One region of the Streptomyces sp. SS8 genome, then DNA from elsewhere that is predicted to be linked to it. Evidence: riboswitches for the same ligand, from Rfam matches in the RefSeq annotation. Region 1 holds a riboswitch; each other region holds the start of a gene.

Evidence for each region. Region 1 has a riboswitch for cyclic di-AMP ahead of ACW69E_RS12975 (transglycosylase family protein). Riboswitches for the same ligand answer to the same signal wherever they lie in the genome.
Region 2: linked by a shared signal. The riboswitch ahead of ACW69E_RS20095 (M23 family metallopeptidase) and the one ahead of ACW69E_RS12975 (transglycosylase family protein) in region 1 are both predicted to bind cyclic di-AMP.
Region 3: linked by a shared signal. The riboswitch ahead of ACW69E_RS06040 (transglycosylase family protein) and the one ahead of ACW69E_RS12975 (transglycosylase family protein) in region 1 are both predicted to bind cyclic di-AMP.

The regions. Positions count from the first base shown of each region.
Region 1 covers NZ_JBSVCZ010000011.1:37,095-42,310, forward strand. Annotated here, with positions in the region: gene ACW69E_RS12960 (acyl-CoA dehydrogenase) at 1-294, opposite strand, end outside; gene ACW69E_RS12965 (UDP-glucose dehydrogenase family protein) at 510-1,850, shown strand; gene ACW69E_RS12970 (VOC family protein) at 2,168-2,548, shown strand; gene ACW69E_RS12975 (transglycosylase family protein) at 2,745-4,052, opposite strand; cyclic di-AMP (ydaO/yuaA leader) riboswitch at 4,057-4,275, opposite strand; gene ACW69E_RS12980 (dipeptidase) at 4,560-5,216, opposite strand, start outside.
Region 2 covers NZ_JBSVCZ010000021.1:76,320-81,535, forward strand. Annotated here, with positions in the region: gene ACW69E_RS20085 (APC family permease) at 148-1,458, shown strand; gene ACW69E_RS20090 (PP2C family protein-serine/threonine phosphatase) at 1,584-2,810, shown strand; cyclic di-AMP (ydaO/yuaA leader) riboswitch at 3,037-3,215, shown strand; gene ACW69E_RS20095 (M23 family metallopeptidase) at 3,227-4,279, shown strand; gene ACW69E_RS20100 (antibiotic biosynthesis monooxygenase) at 4,427-5,179, opposite strand.
Region 3 covers NZ_JBSVCZ010000004.1:155,577-160,792, forward strand. Annotated here, with positions in the region: gene ACW69E_RS06030 (CbrC family protein) at 248-781, shown strand; partial or broken gene ACW69E_RS06035 (phosphotransferase) at 929-1,676, shown strand; cyclic di-AMP (ydaO/yuaA leader) riboswitch at 2,256-2,433, shown strand; gene ACW69E_RS06040 (transglycosylase family protein) at 2,545-3,504, shown strand; gene ACW69E_RS06045 (NADP-dependent isocitrate dehydrogenase) at 3,662-5,216, shown strand, end outside.

The DNA.
Region 1 (5,216 bases):
CTTGTTGACGGCCGGGATCAGGGAGGACGAGGCGCAGACGCGGGCGACCTCCTCGATCACGATGACGGTCGCGAGCGCGTCGGCGCCCGCGCCGCCGTAGGACTCGGGTACGTGGACGGCGTGCAGGTCGTTGGCGACCAGCGAGTCCAGGGCCTCCTGCGGGAAGCGGCCCTGCTCGTCCACCTCGGCCGCGAAGGGCGCGATCTTCGCCTCGGCGAGCGAGCGCACCGATTCCCGGAGCATGTCGTGCTCCTCCGACGGACGGTAGAGGTCGAAGTCGGTCGATCCCGCCACGGTGTCTCACTCCCTGGGTGCGCTGCTGCTAACTACCGTTAAGTAACACAATTCTAGTGGCCCACCGTCGCCGCGGATACATGAGTTTGCCGACACCGCCCCGCACCGGCCCCCCGCGCACCGGGCCGCTCCGGCTCCCGCACTCCCCCCGCCCGCCCCGGTGGCGGCCGGATATGCTCGCGGGCAGCATTTCGCCCGTACACCAGGAGCAGTCCATGGCCCTCAGGATCACCGTGATCGGCACCGGCTACCTCGGCGCGACGCACGCCGCCGCCATGGCCGAGCTGGGCTTCGAGGTGCTGGGTCTGGACGTGGTGCCGGAGAAGATCGAGACCCTCTCCTCCGGGCGGGTGCCGTTCTACGAGCCCGGGCTGGAGGAGCTGCTGCGCCGCCATGTCGCCGGGGTGGAGGGCTCGACCGGGCGGCTGCGCTTCACCACCTCCTGGGAGGAGGTGGGCGCGTTCGGGGACGTCCACTTCGTCTGTGTGAACACCCCCCAGAAGCAGGGCGAGTACGCGTGCGACATGTCCTATGTGGACGGCGCGGTGGACTCCCTGGCCCCGCATCTGACGCGGCCCGCCCTGGTGGTGGGCAAGTCCACGGTGCCGGTGGGCAGCGCGGACCGGCTGGCACGGCGGCTGGCCGAGCTGGCCCCGGCCGGCGACGCGGCGGAGCTGGCGTGGAACCCGGAGTTCCTGCGCGAGGGCTTCGCCGTGGAGGACACCCTGCGCCCGGACCGCATCGTGGTGGGGGTGCGCTCGGCGCGCGCGGAGGAACTGCTGCGCGAGGTGTACGCCAGGCCGGTGGCCGAGGGCTCGCCGTTCGTCGTCGCCGACTTCCCGACGGCGGAACTGGTGAAGACCGCCGCGAACTCCTTCCTGGCGACCAAGATCTCGTTCATCAACGCCATGGCCGAGGTCTGCGAGGCGGCCGGCGGCGACGTGGTGAAGCTGGCGGAGGCCATCGGGTACGACGACCGGATCGGGGGTAAGTTCCTGCGCGCCGGGATCGGCTTCGGCGGCGGCTGCCTGCCCAAGGACATCCGCGCGTTCATGGCGCGGGCGGGCGAGCTGGGCGCGGACCAGGCGCTGACGTTCCTGCGCGAGGTGGACTCGATCAACATGCGCCGCCGCTCCCACATGGTGGAGCTGGCCCGCGAGACGGTGGGCGGCGCGTTCCTGGGGCAGCGCGTGGCGGTGCTGGGCGCGACCTTCAAGCCGGACTCCGACGACGTGCGGGACTCGCCGGCGCTGAACGTCGCCGGCCAGATCCATCTGCAGGGCGGGCAGGTGACGGTCTACGACCCCAAGGGGATGGAGAACGCCCGGCGGGTCTTCCCCACCCTCGGCTACGCCGGCAGCGCGCCGGAAGCGGTGCGCGGGGCGGACGTGGTGCTGCATCTGACGGAGTGGCGCGAGTTCCGGGAGCTCGACCCGGAGGCGCTGGGGCAGTCCGTGGCGCACAAGCGCATCCTGGACGGCCGCAACACCCTCGATCCGGCCCTGTGGCGCAAGGCGGGCTGGTCCTTCCGCGCGCTGGGCCGACCGACGGCGTAGGGCCGCTCCCCGCCCGCGGGCTTACGCCGGCGGGCCTGCCGGGCCCTCGCGGGGCGGCTCGGCCGCGGAACGACGCCGCGCGCGGTACGTCCGCGTCTTCGCCCGGCCGCCGCGGCGGGCCTTGGTGCGCCGGCGCACCAAGGCCCGCCGGGCTCCTGTCGTAGTACGCCCGCCCAGCGGCGGTCGTGCGCCTCGCGCGCCTCCAGGCGTGGCCGGTTCCGTCGGCCACCGCGGTGCGCGTTCCCGGATCAGGTCGTCAACAGGCGGCAGGCCGGGTAGCAGAGGCAGTGATCCACGACACAGGAGGGAAGGGCACCATGGCCATCACCACGCTGCGGGACGTTCTCGTACTGGACTGCCCCGAGCCGGGGAAGCTCGCCGACTTCTACGCACGGCTGCTGGGCGGGAAGACCGAGGGCGAGGGCAGGTGGGTGGAGGTGACGTTCGACTCGGGCGCGTTGGAGGGCCGGAGGCTCGCCTTCCAGGAGGCGCGCGGCCATGTGCCGCCGCAGTGGCCGAGCGCCGAGCGGTCGCAGCAGTTCCACCTCGATTTCTACGTGCCTCGCGAGGAGTTGGACGCGGCCGAGCGGGAGGCGCTGGAACTGGGGGCCGAACTCCTCCAGGGTGACGGGGGCGAGCGCGACTTCCGCGTCTACCGCGACCCGGCCGGGCACCCCTTCTGCCTCTGCGTCGAGTGAGCCGGCCGCCCGTGGGAGCGTGCGGGGGCGGGGCGCGCCGGTGAACCGGGCGCGCGGGCGGAGGCGGGAAAAGAAGAGGCGGGCGGGGCGGGGGTGTGTGAACACCCCTGCCCCGCCCGCCTTCCGACCGGCTCCGGGCCCGGGTCCGGTCAGGAGGCCGGACCCGGGTGGACCGGGTCGGTGAGGGTCAGGACCCTCAGATGCTGACGCCGTTGGCGCGCAGGTAGGCCAGCGGGTTGATGTCCGAGCCGTAACCGGGGGCGGTACGGATCTCGAAGTGCAGGTGCGGGCCGGTGCTGTTGCCGGTGGAACCGACGGCGCCGATCTGCTGGCCGGTGCTGACCGACTGGCCGGCGCTGACCGACAGCGAGGACAGGTGGCCGTACTGGCTGTACCGGCCGTCCTCGTGGCGGATGACCACCTGGTTGCCGTAGGCACCGCCCCAGCCGGCGGAGACCACGGTGCCGTTGGTGACGGCCTTCACCGGGGTGCCGGAGGCGGCGGCGAAGTCCTCACCGGTGTGGCCGTTGGACCAGCGGGCGCCCGCGGCCTTGTAGGAGCCGGACGGGGCGGCGTTCACCGGGGCGGTGTAGCCGGTGACCGCACCGCGGTCGCTGCGGTCGGCACGCTCGGCCGACTGCTGCACGGCCTCGGCCTTCTCAGTCTTCTCGGGCTTCGGAGCGGCCTTCTCGGGCTTCGGAGCCGGCTTGGCCTCGGGCTTGGCCGCGGCCTTCTGCTGGGCGGCGGCGCCGCCCAGGGTGAGCTCCTGGCCCGGGAAGATCAGGTTCGGGTTGTCGCCGATGACCTGGCGGTTGTCCTCGTAGACGCGCTCCCAGCCGCCCTGGACGCCCTGGGCGTCGGCGATCTTGAAGAGGGTGTCGCCGCCGACGACCTCGTAGGAGGTGCCCTCGCCGGTGCCGTGGTCGTGGCTGTGGCCGTGGGCGCGCTCACCGCGGTCCGCGCGCTGCGGCGCGGCCTCGCTCTTCTCCTGCTTCGGCTCGGCCTCGGGCTTGCTCTCGGGCTTGGCCTCAGGCTTGGCCTCGGCCTTCGGAGCGGCGGCCGGGGCCTGCTCCTTCTGCTCGGTCGGGTTGCTCCGGCCGTCGGGGGAGACGGCCGGGGCGGGACCGCCCTTGGTCAGGCCGGCCTTGACCGAGCACACGGGCCAGGCGCCCGGGCCCTGCCCCGCCAGCACCTTCTCGGCGACGGCGATCTGCTGGTCCTTGGTGGCGAGGTCGGCACGCGGCGCGTACTCGGTGCCGCCGAAGGCGGCCCAGGTGCTCTGGGTGAACTGCAGGCCGCCGTAGAAGCCGTTGCCGGTGTTGATGGACCAGTTGCCCGTGCTCTCGCACTGGGCGACCTTGTCCCAGGTGTCGACGGAGGCGGCGCTGGCCCCGCCGGCGGTCACCAGGGGAAGGGCCATGCCGGCGCCGCCCACGGAGATGGCCAGCGACAGACGGGTGAGGCGGCTGTTGCGCATACGACGGTGACGTCCGCGTGCGGACATAGGTGTGCTCCTTCTCCTACGCCTGCGAGGTGAGCTGTCGGGTTCGGGCTGGAGTTGCCCGGCCATGTGCGCCGCGGTGCGTGCCGCGGCATGGCTTCACCCCAAGCCGTCCCGTACGGGCCTCGCGGCCCGGGACGGCGACTTACCTTGGGTCCCCCGCTCCTGCCATCGGGTGGTGTGGATGGTCCAGCCCGCCGCCGTTGACAGGATTCGGCGTTCGACAGCGGGCCGCCGCACATTCGTACGGCACGGCCAGAACGGTAGACACATCGTTTCCGCCGATACAAGCCGATGAATCACAGGACGCCCGTTTCGAAGGCTTTGACGATCATCCGATCATCACCGTCCGCTGTGTTCACCTCTCGAAGAGTGGCGGGATCCATCCCTGACGCGGCGTCACTTTCCTCCACTGCCAGGACGGATAACGCGAAAGGCCCTCCTCCGGCACGCAGAGCGACGCACCGGGGAGGGCCGGCTCGTGAGTTGAATCACGAAGGGGCCGGGGAGCTACCCGTCGAGCTGTCCGATGGTGGCGATGGACGGGCCGCGCCTGGTCCGCTCGTGACGGGCGACCGCCTCCGCGTCGCGCAGCACGCGCACCGCGTTCTTCCAGGTGAGCTTGGCGAGGTCGGCCTCGGACCAGCGGCGGTCCAGCAACTCGGCCACCAGATGCGGGTATCCGGACACATCGCTCAGATCGGACGGGGTGAAGGCCGTGCCGTCGAAGTCGCCGCCGATGCCGATGTGGTCGATGCCCGCGACCTCGCGCATGTGGTCCAGGTGGTCGGCGACCGTCGCCGCCGTGGCGACCGGGCGCGGGTTGGCCTCCTCGTAGGCGCGCTGGACCGCCAGGCCCCTCTCGGTTCCGTCCAGGGGGTGGAGGCCGTGGGCGCGCATGTTCTCGTCGGCGGCCTCGGTCCAGGCGACGGCGGCGGGCAGCACGAACTTCGGCACGAATGTGGCCATCGCCACACCGCCGTTGACCGGAAGCCGCTCCAGCACGTCGTCGGGGATGTTGCGCGGGTGGTCGCACACCGCGCGGGCCGAGGAGTGCGAGAAGACCACCGGCGCCGTCGTCACGCGCAGGGCGTCGCGCATGGTGGCGGGCGCCACATGGGAGAGGTCGACCAGCATCCCCAGCCGGTTCATCTCCCGCACGACCTC
Region 2 (5,216 bases), on a different contig from region 1:
GCCCCCGCCTCCGCCCGGCGGCGGGCCCGGAAGCGGGGGCGGGCCCTGTGGCGGTAGCGTCCGGTGCCGCCGGCTGCTCGCCGGCCGCCGGCCGCCGGCCGGCAGCAGGCGGGGACGGCACGGGCACACCCACGGGAGGGGACGGGAATGAGCGGGACGGCGGAGGGCGCACAGGAGGCTCCCGGGCTGCAGAGGCGGCTGGGCACCGGCGACGCGGTGGTGATCGGCCTGGGGTCGATGATCGGCGCGGGCGTCTTCGCGGCCTTCGCCCCGGCGGCCCGCGCGGCCGGGGCCGGCCTGCTGCTCGGCCTGGCGCTGGCGGCGGTGGTCGCGTACTGCAACGCGACCTCCTCGGCCCGGCTGGCCGCCCGCTACCCGGCGTCCGGGGGAACCTACGTCTACGGCCGCGAGCGGCTGGGGGAGTTCTGGGGCCATCTGGCCGGCTGGGGCTTCGTGGTCGGCAAGACCGCCTCGTGCGCGGCGATGGCCCTGACGGTGGGGCTGTACGTGTGGCCCGAACAGGCGCACGCGGTCGCGGTCGCGGCGGTGGTGGCGCTGGTGGCGGTGAACTACGCGGGCGTGCGGAAGACCGCCTGGCTGACCCGCGCGATCGTGGTGACCGTACTGGCGGTGCTGTCCGCCGCCGTGGTCGTCTGCCTGACCTCCGGCGAGACGGACGCCGCCCGGCTGGCCTTCTGGTCGTCCCGGGCAGGGGCCGGCTCCTCCGGTGACTCCGGCGGTGTCTCGCCCGGCGGGGTGCTCCAGGCGGCGGGCCTGCTGTTCTTCGCCTTCGCCGGCTACGCGCGCATCGCCACCCTCGGCGAGGAGGTGCGCGACCCGGCCCGCACCATCCCCCGGGCGATCCCGGTGGCGCTGGGCATCGCCCTGGTCGTCTACGCCGCCGTCGCGGTCGCGCTGCTCGGCGTGCTGGGTGGCGACGCGCTGGGCCGGGCGACCGCGCCGCTGGCCGACGCGGTGCGGGCGGCGGGCGTACCGGAGCTGGCCCCGGTGGTACGGGCGGGGGCGGCGGTGGCGGCGCTGGGCTCCCTGCTCGCGCTGATCCTCGGCGTCTCCCGCACCACCCTGGCGATGGCCCGCGACCGGCACCTGCCGTCCGCGCTGGCCGCCGTGCACCCGCGCTTCGGCGTGCCGCACCGCGCCGAGCTGGCGGTCGGCGCGGTGGTGGCGGTGGTGGCCGCCACGGGGGACCTGCGCGGTGCGATCGGCTTCTCCTCCTTCGGCGTCCTGGCCTACTACGCGATCGCCAACGCCTCGGCCTGGACCCTGGGCCCCGGCGAGGGCCGGCCGCCGCGGATCGTGCCGGCGGTGGGGCTGGCCGGGTGCGTGGTGCTGGCCTTCGCCCTGCCGCTCGCCTCGGTGGTCTCGGGGGCGGCGGTGCTGGCGGCCGGCGCCGCCTCGTACGGGGTGCGCCGCGCGCTCGCCGCGCGCGGGGCGTAGGCGCCCCTTTCCACCCCCTCGCCCCGCGCCCCGGTCCGCCTCGTCCCCTCGTCCGGGGGCCCGTGTGGTCCGGCCGGCGCTTGATCGACTCGCCGGGGCGCCGGGGGTCGGGAAGAGTTGGAAGGGTGCACGGTGACGGGCGGCAGGAGACGGGCGGCGGCAGGACCCGGGTCCGCGCCATCCCCGTCATCGGCCGCCCGCCCTGGCTGCTGCCCCTGCTGCTGGTCCTGCTGGGGCTGTCGGTCAATCTGCTGACCGCTCCCGAAGTGTTCCTGAGCGCGCCGTTCATCGCGGCGTGCCTGATCGCCGCGGCCCTGTGGACGTTCGGCGGCACGGCTCTCACGGTGGCCGCCACGACGGTCGCGGTCATCGCCCTGCTGGTGCGGGCCGGGCTGCACCCGGCGGAGAGCACGGTGCGGCTGGCCACCAACGCCACCGTCGGAGTGCTGGCCCTCGTCCTCAACCGCGTCCTGCACCACAGCGATGTCAGCGTGGCCTCGGCCCACCAGGTCGCCGAGGCCGTCCAGCTCGCCGTACTGCCCGTGCCGCCCGGCCGGGTCGGCGACCTGAGAATCGCGGTCCGCTACGAGGCCGCGCAGGCGCACGCCCGGATCGGCGGCGACCTGTACGGCGTGCAGCGCACCCCGTACGGGCTGCGGCTGCTGGTGGCCGACGTGCGCGGCAAGGGGACGGAAGCCGTCGGCACGGTCACCGTCATCCTCGGCGCCTTCCGGGAGGCGGCCGAGACGGAGGAGGACCTGGGGACGGTCGCGGACCGCGTCGAGCACGCCCTGCTCCGGGAGGTCGGGCAGCGCGAGGCGGGGGCGGGCCGGTCGGAGGAGTTCGCCACGGCGGTGTTCGCCGAGGTACCGATCGGCGCCCCGGGGAGCCTGCGGCTCGTCAACCGGGGCCATCCGCCGCCGGTACTGCTGACCGGGCAGGGGGACGTGCGGCTGCTGGAGCCGGACACGGAGGTGTACGCGCTGCCGCTGGGCCTGGGGAGTCTGGGGAGCCCGGTGGGCGGCCCAGGAGACGGGGGCACGGAGCCGTTGCCCTTCCCGCCCGGCTCCCTGCTGCTGCTCTACACCGACGGCCTGACGGAGGCGCGGAACGCCGAGGACGCCTTCTACGACCCGGTGGAGAGGCTGCGAGGCCGGCGCTTCGCCGGACCCGCCGCCCTGCTCGACCACCTCCTCGCGGACGTCGACGCGCACACCGGCGGGCACCGGGGCGACGACATGGTGCTGCTGGCGGTCATGCGCGACCCGGCGTCCCCGGAAACCCCGGAACCTCCGGAGCCCCCGGAGTCCTCGAAGGCCCGCGGAACCCCCGCCTGCGGTGACCGTCCGTAGCCGACGCACATCCCTCCGCATAACAACTGAGGCAACGTCAGATGGTGTGGCGTGCGTCTCATGCGCCGATCCGGCGGTCGAATCGCCCGAATTGGCGTGCTGATGCCCGGATGCTCCTCCGTCAAGAAAGCCCCATGTCCAAAGAGGGGACTTGGAATCCGGAGCGCACCTCTATTAACGTTCGATAACGCAGCGCGGTCGTCACTGTCGCCGAAGAGGGCGGCACCGTGCGCCGTCGCCGAATCCCGCAAGTGCGGCCCCGCCAACAGCGAGGACGCGCCCAGGGAACCGGGGAACCACCAATTGGGGTGAATCGGATTCATGCGGCATGCCCGTATGGATCCGTAGGAGACCTTCCTGCTCCGAACCCGTCAGCTAACCCGGTAGGCGAGAAGGAAGGAAAGGAGAGCGCCCCCGTGGCGTCCAGTACCCCGGCCCCCGAGGTCTCGTACGACCCGCACACCGCCGCTTTCGCCCCGTTCGGTCCTGAGGGCGACGGCGACCAGCCGGTGTGGAACCCGACCGAGGACTCCGTCCGCCCGGTCCGCGGCCGGCACCGCGTCGCCAAGCAGCGCACCGGCATGGCCCGCAGCGGAGCGGTCCTCGGCGTCGGCATGATCGCCGCGGTCGGCGCGGGCGGCATAGCCACCGCCAAGGACAAGACGCCGGTCGCCATCTCCCTGCCGGACGTGGACCTCGGCGCCGTGGCGGAGGGAATCCCCGTCGTCGGCGGCCTCGTCTCCGACGGCGACGACGACCCCGCCCCCCAGGGCGAGACCACCAGCCCCTTCGGCGGCACCGTCACCCAGGCCGGCCTGGACACCTCCGACGCCACCACGACCGTCGTCACGGCGGACGCCGGCGAGGCACTGCGGGCCCGCATCCTCCAGCAGGCCGACCAGCAGCAGACCGGCGCGGCCCAGGCCGCGCTGGAGGAGGCCGCCAAGGAGGCCGCGGGCAAGGCGGCCGAGGAGGCCGCCGACCAGGCCGCCGCGGAGGAGGCCGAGCGCAAGCGCAAGGCCGCCGAGGAGGCGGCGCGCAAGGCCGAGGCCGAGCGCCTGGCCAAGCTCGCGGCCAGCTACACCCTCCCCCTCAACTCGTACCAGCTCACCTCCACCTTCGGTCAGTCCGGCTCGATGTGGTCCAGCAACCACACCGGCCTGGACTTCGCCGCCCCCACCGGCACCCCGGTCAAGGCGGTGCACAGCGGCGAGATCGTCGAGGCCGGCTGGGCGGGCTCCTACGGCTACCGCATCATCCTCCGCCTCGACGACGGCACCGAGATCTGGTACGCGCACCTGTCCTCCATGACCGTCACCACCGGCAAGGTGACCACCGGCGACGTCATCGGCCGCGTCGGCTCCACCGGCAACTCCACCGGCGCGCACCTCCACATGGAGGTCCGTCCCGGCGGCGGCGACCCGATCGACCCGCTGGCCTGGCTGCGGAGCAAGGGCCAGTCCATCTGACGACGGCCGGTCCGCCCCACCCCGACCGGGCCCTTCGAGCCCCGGTCCCGCACACCCCGGCGGCCCTGGTGACACCCCCCGACACCAGGGCCGCCGGTCCTTTCCCCAACCGCGTACGCCCAACCGCGTAAGCCCGCCCGCGTACGCCTACCGCGCCCGCGCCGCCCGCTCCCCGGGGCGCTCGGCGGAGAACAGCAGCCGGTAGCGCGCCACATCGCCGCCCACCAGCCCGGGGAAGTTCCGCACCCGCTCCCACAGCGGCGACGGAGCGCCGATCCCCTCGCCCGGCGCCTCCAGCGCGTCGATGTGCGCCTGCTCGCTCTCCCACTCCGCGTAGTTGATCACGCGTGTGCCGTCCGTGCTCAGGTGGAAGTGGGCCGAGATGCCGCCCGGCGGCAGGCTCCCGTCGGCCCTGTCGTCCTCGATCGCGGCGGCCACGGTGTCCACCCACGCCCGCTGCCGCGCCTCGTCGGGCCCCTCGAACTCCACCTCCACGACCACCACGCACCCCGGCTCGGGCCGACTGCCGTCCCGGCCCGCCCCGTCCAGCCCCTCCGGCAGGCTGCGGTAGCGCCGGGTGCGCGCCAGGCGCAGCCGCTCGATCCCCGGCACCGCGTCGTCGATCTCGTCGTTGCGCTCCTGGCGGTGGGTGCGCACGTACTCCTCGTACGCCTTCTCGTCCGCCCACTGGGAGTAGTGCAGCAGTGTCCGGCCGTCGGTCCCGGCGTAGACGCCGTACGACAGGATGTCCGGCGTCGGCCACTCCCGCCCGCCCCAGGCGGCGGCGACGGCGTCCGCGGCGGCCCGCTGCCGCTCGGGTGCGCCGACGTCCCAGGCGCTGATGAGGACGGCGCCGGCGTCGGGGCGGGCGGGGTCGGGGTGTACGGGCATGGTGGACATGGGTGTGCCTCCTCGTCGGCCGGGGTGTTCCCCTGCT
Region 3 (5,216 bases), on a different contig from region 1:
GCTCGATTTCGGACGTGCCGGGCCCCTTGCTCGGCAAGGGGCCGACCACTCGAGCGCCGCGCGGGAGCCCTCCGTCGAGAGGCGAGAGTTGGCCGAATCGCCGGTGCCCGAAACGCAAGGGGCCGACGGGGTTCCCGATGTCCGGCAGGGGGTCGGAACCGCCGTTTGGTCGCGGGCGTCCTCGCGGACAGACTGTCCCTGTGGAATCAGCTGGTGTGGCCACCGAAGCGTGGATCGGGAAGCGGCGATGAGTACCGGCCTGCCCTTCTTCCGGTACCACCCGGATCCCCTGGCGAGCGGTTCCATCCGCGCGTCCGCCGAGACGTGCGCGTGCTGCGGCCGCGGCACGGGCTGGATCTACACGGCGGCCTTCTACACCGCCGACGAGGTCGGCGGACGCTTCTGCCCGTGGTGCATCGCGGACGGGAGCGCGGCCGAACGCTTCGCCGGGGAGTTCGCCGACTCCTGTGGGCTCGACGGCGTCGGCGAGGACGTCGTCCACGAGGTCACCCGCCGCACTCCCGGATTCCACGCCTGGCAGGATCCGCGCTGGCTCGTCCACTGTCACGACGCGGCCGCCTTCGTGGGCGAGGTCGGTTACGCCGGGTTGGCGGCACATCCCGATGCCCTCGACCGGCTGCGGGCCGATCTGCGTATCGAGGGCCGGCACGACGAGGACGAACCCGAGCGCTTCCTGACCCACCTGGGGGAGGGGGCGACCGCCATGCTCTTCCGCTGTACCGTCTGCGGCACCCACCTCGCCTACGCGGACGCTCCCTGAGGACCGTCTGCCTCGGCGATTGTCCTGTGCCGCCGGGCATTGGCCCTCGTGCCGGGACCGGTGGCCGTGAGTTCCACGCCGTCGGGCGGTGGCGCGGAGGCCGGGCGTCGCAGACGCCGGACTCCCGTGCGGTTAGCGTGCCTTCGCATGACCCATACCGAGATCGAGATCACCGCGGAGCCGGTCCGGGACCTGCTGCGCGACCAGCACCCCGATCTGGCCGACCGCCCGCTGAAGCTCGGCGCGCGTGGTTGGGACAACCGGCTGTGGCGGCTCGGCGACGACCTCGCCGTACGGCTGCCCTGGGCGACGAGGTCCGCGGACGAGCTGCTGCGCAAGGAGTACGCGTGGCTGCCCGCACTCGCCCCGAGCCTGCCGCTGCCGGTCCCCGTACCCGCACCGCCTGGGTGAGCCCTCCGAGCGGTTTCCGCGGCCCTGGACCGTCACCACCTGGGTGCCGGGCGAGCCCGTCGACCGGGCGCCCGTCACGCGCGCCGCGGAGGCGGCCGACGCCCTGGCCGCCTTCCTCACCGCCCTCCATCGGCCCGCTCCCGCCGGGGCTCCAGCCGGTCGCTACCACGGGGGACCACTGGCGGACCGTACCGAGGGATTCGCCGGGCAGCTCGACGCGGCCACGGAGGCGGGACTGGTGCCCGGCCCGGACGCCGTCCGCGCAGTCTGGGAGGACGCCGCCGCCGACCGCTTCCATGCCGCATATCGGCCGGCCCCGGACGCGGCCACCCCGCGCCGCGCCCGCGGCTGGGCGGTTTCGAAGGCCCTCACCCGCCTTCTCGTCGGGGACGCCGGCGTCCACGGCCGCCCCGGCGGCAAGCCCACCTGGGGCCCGCCCGGCCGCGCCGCACTCGGGCACCTGACCGCAACGGCCCACCGCTGACCACGCCTCGACCTCTCGGTCCCCCGGTGAAGAGGGGCGCGCATGCTTCGCCGTTCGGCGGGGGGCGGGTGAATCCGGTGGGCGACGGGTGCGGCGCCGCGCGCTTGTTCGCGGGGTGCCGCGGAGGGCCGGGGGTGACCCCGAAGCCGTCGGGGAGTGTTCCGGTCGTGCGGTGAAGGCGGGTGGGAATCCGGGGAATCAGCCTCCTTGCACACTCCTGGGCCTTAAAGCTGCTTGGTCTGGAAAAGGTTGATGTAAAGGACCCTCTTTCCGGCCGTGTGACCGGAGTCACAGTTTCGATTGCCCTGCTTGCCCTTCGAGGGAAGATCCAGTTCCCCTGTCTCCCGGATTCTCCGTGTCACCCGGAGATTTGACTTGTGCTCGACTGTCCCGGGGCGTCGTGATCCGGCCGAGATCCTGTGCGGACCGTGTTCATGATTCACGACTCGGTGACAGCGCGAAGGGCCTTGCTCTTCCAGCGCCTTGTCTCTGTGAATTGGTTGTGTTTATGTGTCCTGGCCTCCGCCGCATCGCGGAGGTTCCACCGCCGGGACGCCGAGTCCTGCCGCCCGGCCGGTGGAGGGAGCGCAGCCGACCATGGCAGGAGCGGGGAAACCGAGTTAAGTGCCGCGACCGCGATTTTTCCGCGATCCGGCTTGGGGTGAAGCCTTTCCCGAAGTGCCCTCGAGCACCCGGGAAGGCCGGGCAACTCCAGCCCGAATCCGACAGCTAACCTCGTAGGCGTGGGAGAGGACTCACACCCATGTCTCGTGGTCGCCACCGTCGTCCGAGCAAGTCTTTGATTTCCCGTCAGTTCTCCCGGATTTCCCTGGTCGCCGCGGCCGGTGGTGCGGGAATCGCGGCGCCGATGGTCGCGGCCGGCAGTGCGAACGCGGCTTCCGCCGAGGTGTGGGAGAAGGTCGCCGAGTGCGAGAGCAGCGACAACTGGTCCATCAACACCGGCAACGGCTACTACGGCGGTCTGCAGTTCTCGCAGTCCAGCTGGGAGGCGGCCGGCGGCACCGAGTACGCGCCGCGCGCCGACCTGGCCACCAAGCAGGAGCAGATCACCGCCGGTGAGAAGCTGCTCGAACTCCAGGGACCGGGAGCCTGGCCCACCTGCGGACCGGCGGCCGGGCTCACCCGGGACTCCGGCGCGCCCGACAGCGCCCCCGCCACCCAGACGGGCGGCGAGTCCGAAGTGAAGGCGGGAGCGAAGGCCGGGGCCGAGCGCAAGCCCGCCGCCGGCTCCCACACAGTCGCCCCCGGCGACACCCTCCACCGGATCGCCACCGCCCACGGTGTGGAGGGTGGCTGGCAGACGGTCTACGACGCCAACCGCGAGACCGTCGGTGACAACCCGCACCTGATCCTCCCCGGCCAGGAGCTGAGACTGGCCGCCCGGTCCTCCGGCGCAGAGCAGGAGCGCGCCCCGCAGCGCGCCGACCGCACCCAGGCCCGCCCGACCGCGGAGAAGACCGCGCCCCAGGCCTCGCCGAAGGCCTACGCGGACAACCTCGACGGCTGGATCCGCGAGGCCCTGGACATCATGCGGGCCAACGGCATCCCCGGCACCTACGAGGGCATCCACCGCAACATCATCCGCGAGTCCGGCGGCAACCCGAACGCGGTCAACAACTGGGACATCAACGCCCAGCGCGGCACCCCCTCGATCGGCCTGCTCCAGGTCATCAAGCCGACCTTCGACGCCTACCACGTCCCGGGCACGGCGAACAGCCAGTACGACCCGGTCGCCAACATCGTCGCCGCCTGCAACTACGCGGCAGACCGCTACGGCTCGATCGACAACGTCAACGGGCCCTACTGAGCCGACCGGGACTGCGGGCCCCGTGGCCCCGCCCCCCACCCTGCCCCTTGTGGTGGCGCGCTCGCGCCACCACAAGGGGCAGGGCACTTTCGGGGGAAGGCCCTCCACGGGATATCTTGATGTCGAGCAATGTTGCAGACGTGGAGCGGAGCACCCGGTGACTGACTCGACCATCATCTACACACAGACCGACGAGGCCCCGGCCCTGGCGACGTACTCTTTCCTGCCGGTGGTCAGGGCCTACGCCGCCAAGGCGGGCGTCGCCGTGGAGAGCCGTGACATCTCCCTGGCGGGGCGGATCATCGCGGTCTTCCCCGAGTACCTCAAGGAGGAGCAGCGCATCGGTGACGCGCTCGCCGAGCTCGGCGAGCTGGCCAAGACCCCCCAGGCCAACATCATCAAGCTGCCGAACATCTCGGCCTCCATCCCGCAGCTCAAGGCCGCGATCGCCGAACTCCAGGAGAAGGGCTACGCGCTCCCGGACTACCCCGACGACCCCAAGACCGACGAGGAGCGGGAGATCCGCGCCCGCTACGACAAGGTCAAGGGCAGCGCCGTCAACCCGGTGCTGCGCGAGGGCAACTCCGACCGCCGCGCCCCCGCCTCGGTGAAGAACTACGCCAAGACCCACCCGCACCGCATGGGCGCCTGGACCGCGGAGTCCAGGACCAACGTGGCGACCATGGGCGTGGACGACTTCCGCTCCACCGAGAAGTCCGCGGTCCTCGCCAAGGACGACGCCCTCCGCATCGAGCTGGTGGGCGACGACGGCTCCACCACCGTGCTGCGCGAGTCCGTGCCCGTGCTCGCCGGCGAGGTCGTGGACGCGGCCGTCATGCGGGTGGCCGCGCTGCGCGAGTTCCTGAAGGAGCAGGTCGCCCGCGCCAAGGCCGAGGGCGTGCTGTTCTCGGTCCACCTGAAGGCCACCATGATGAAGGTCTCCGACCCGATCATCTTCGGTCACGTGGTGCGCGCCTTCTTCCCGAAGACCTTCGCCGAGTACGGTCAGACCCTCGCCGCCGCCGGCCTCACCCCGAACGACGGCCTCGGCGGCATCCTCAAGGGCCTGGAGTCGCTGCCCGAGGGCGCGAAGATCAAGGAGTCCTTCGAGGCCGAGCTGGCCGAGGGCCCGGAGCTGGCCATGGTCGACTCCGACCGCGGCATCACCAACCTGCACGTCCCCAGCGACGTCATCGTCGACGCCTCCATGCCGGCCATGATCCGCACCTCCGGCCACATGTGGGGCCCCGACGGACAGGAGCACGACACCCTCGCGGTCCTGCCCGACAGCTCCTACTCCGGCGTCTACCAGGCCGTCATCGACGACTGCCGGGCCAACGGCGCCTTCGACCCGGCCACCATGGGCTCGGTGCCCAACGTCGGCCTGATGGCGCAGAAGGCCGAGGAGTACGGCAGTCACGACAAGACCTTCGAGATCCCGGCCACCGGCACCGTCCGGGTCACCGACGGCGACGGCAACGTCGTGCTGGAGCAGACGGTCGGCGCCGGCGACATCTTCCGCATGTGCCAGACCAAGGACGCCCCGATCAGGGACTGGGTCAAGCTGGCCGTCACCCGCGCCCGCGCCACCGGCGCCCCGGCGGTGTTCTGGCTGGACGAGACCCGCGCCCACGACGCCAGGCTGATCGAGAAGGTCCGCACCTACCTGGCCGAGCACGACACCGAGGGCCTGCGGATCGAGATCATGGCGC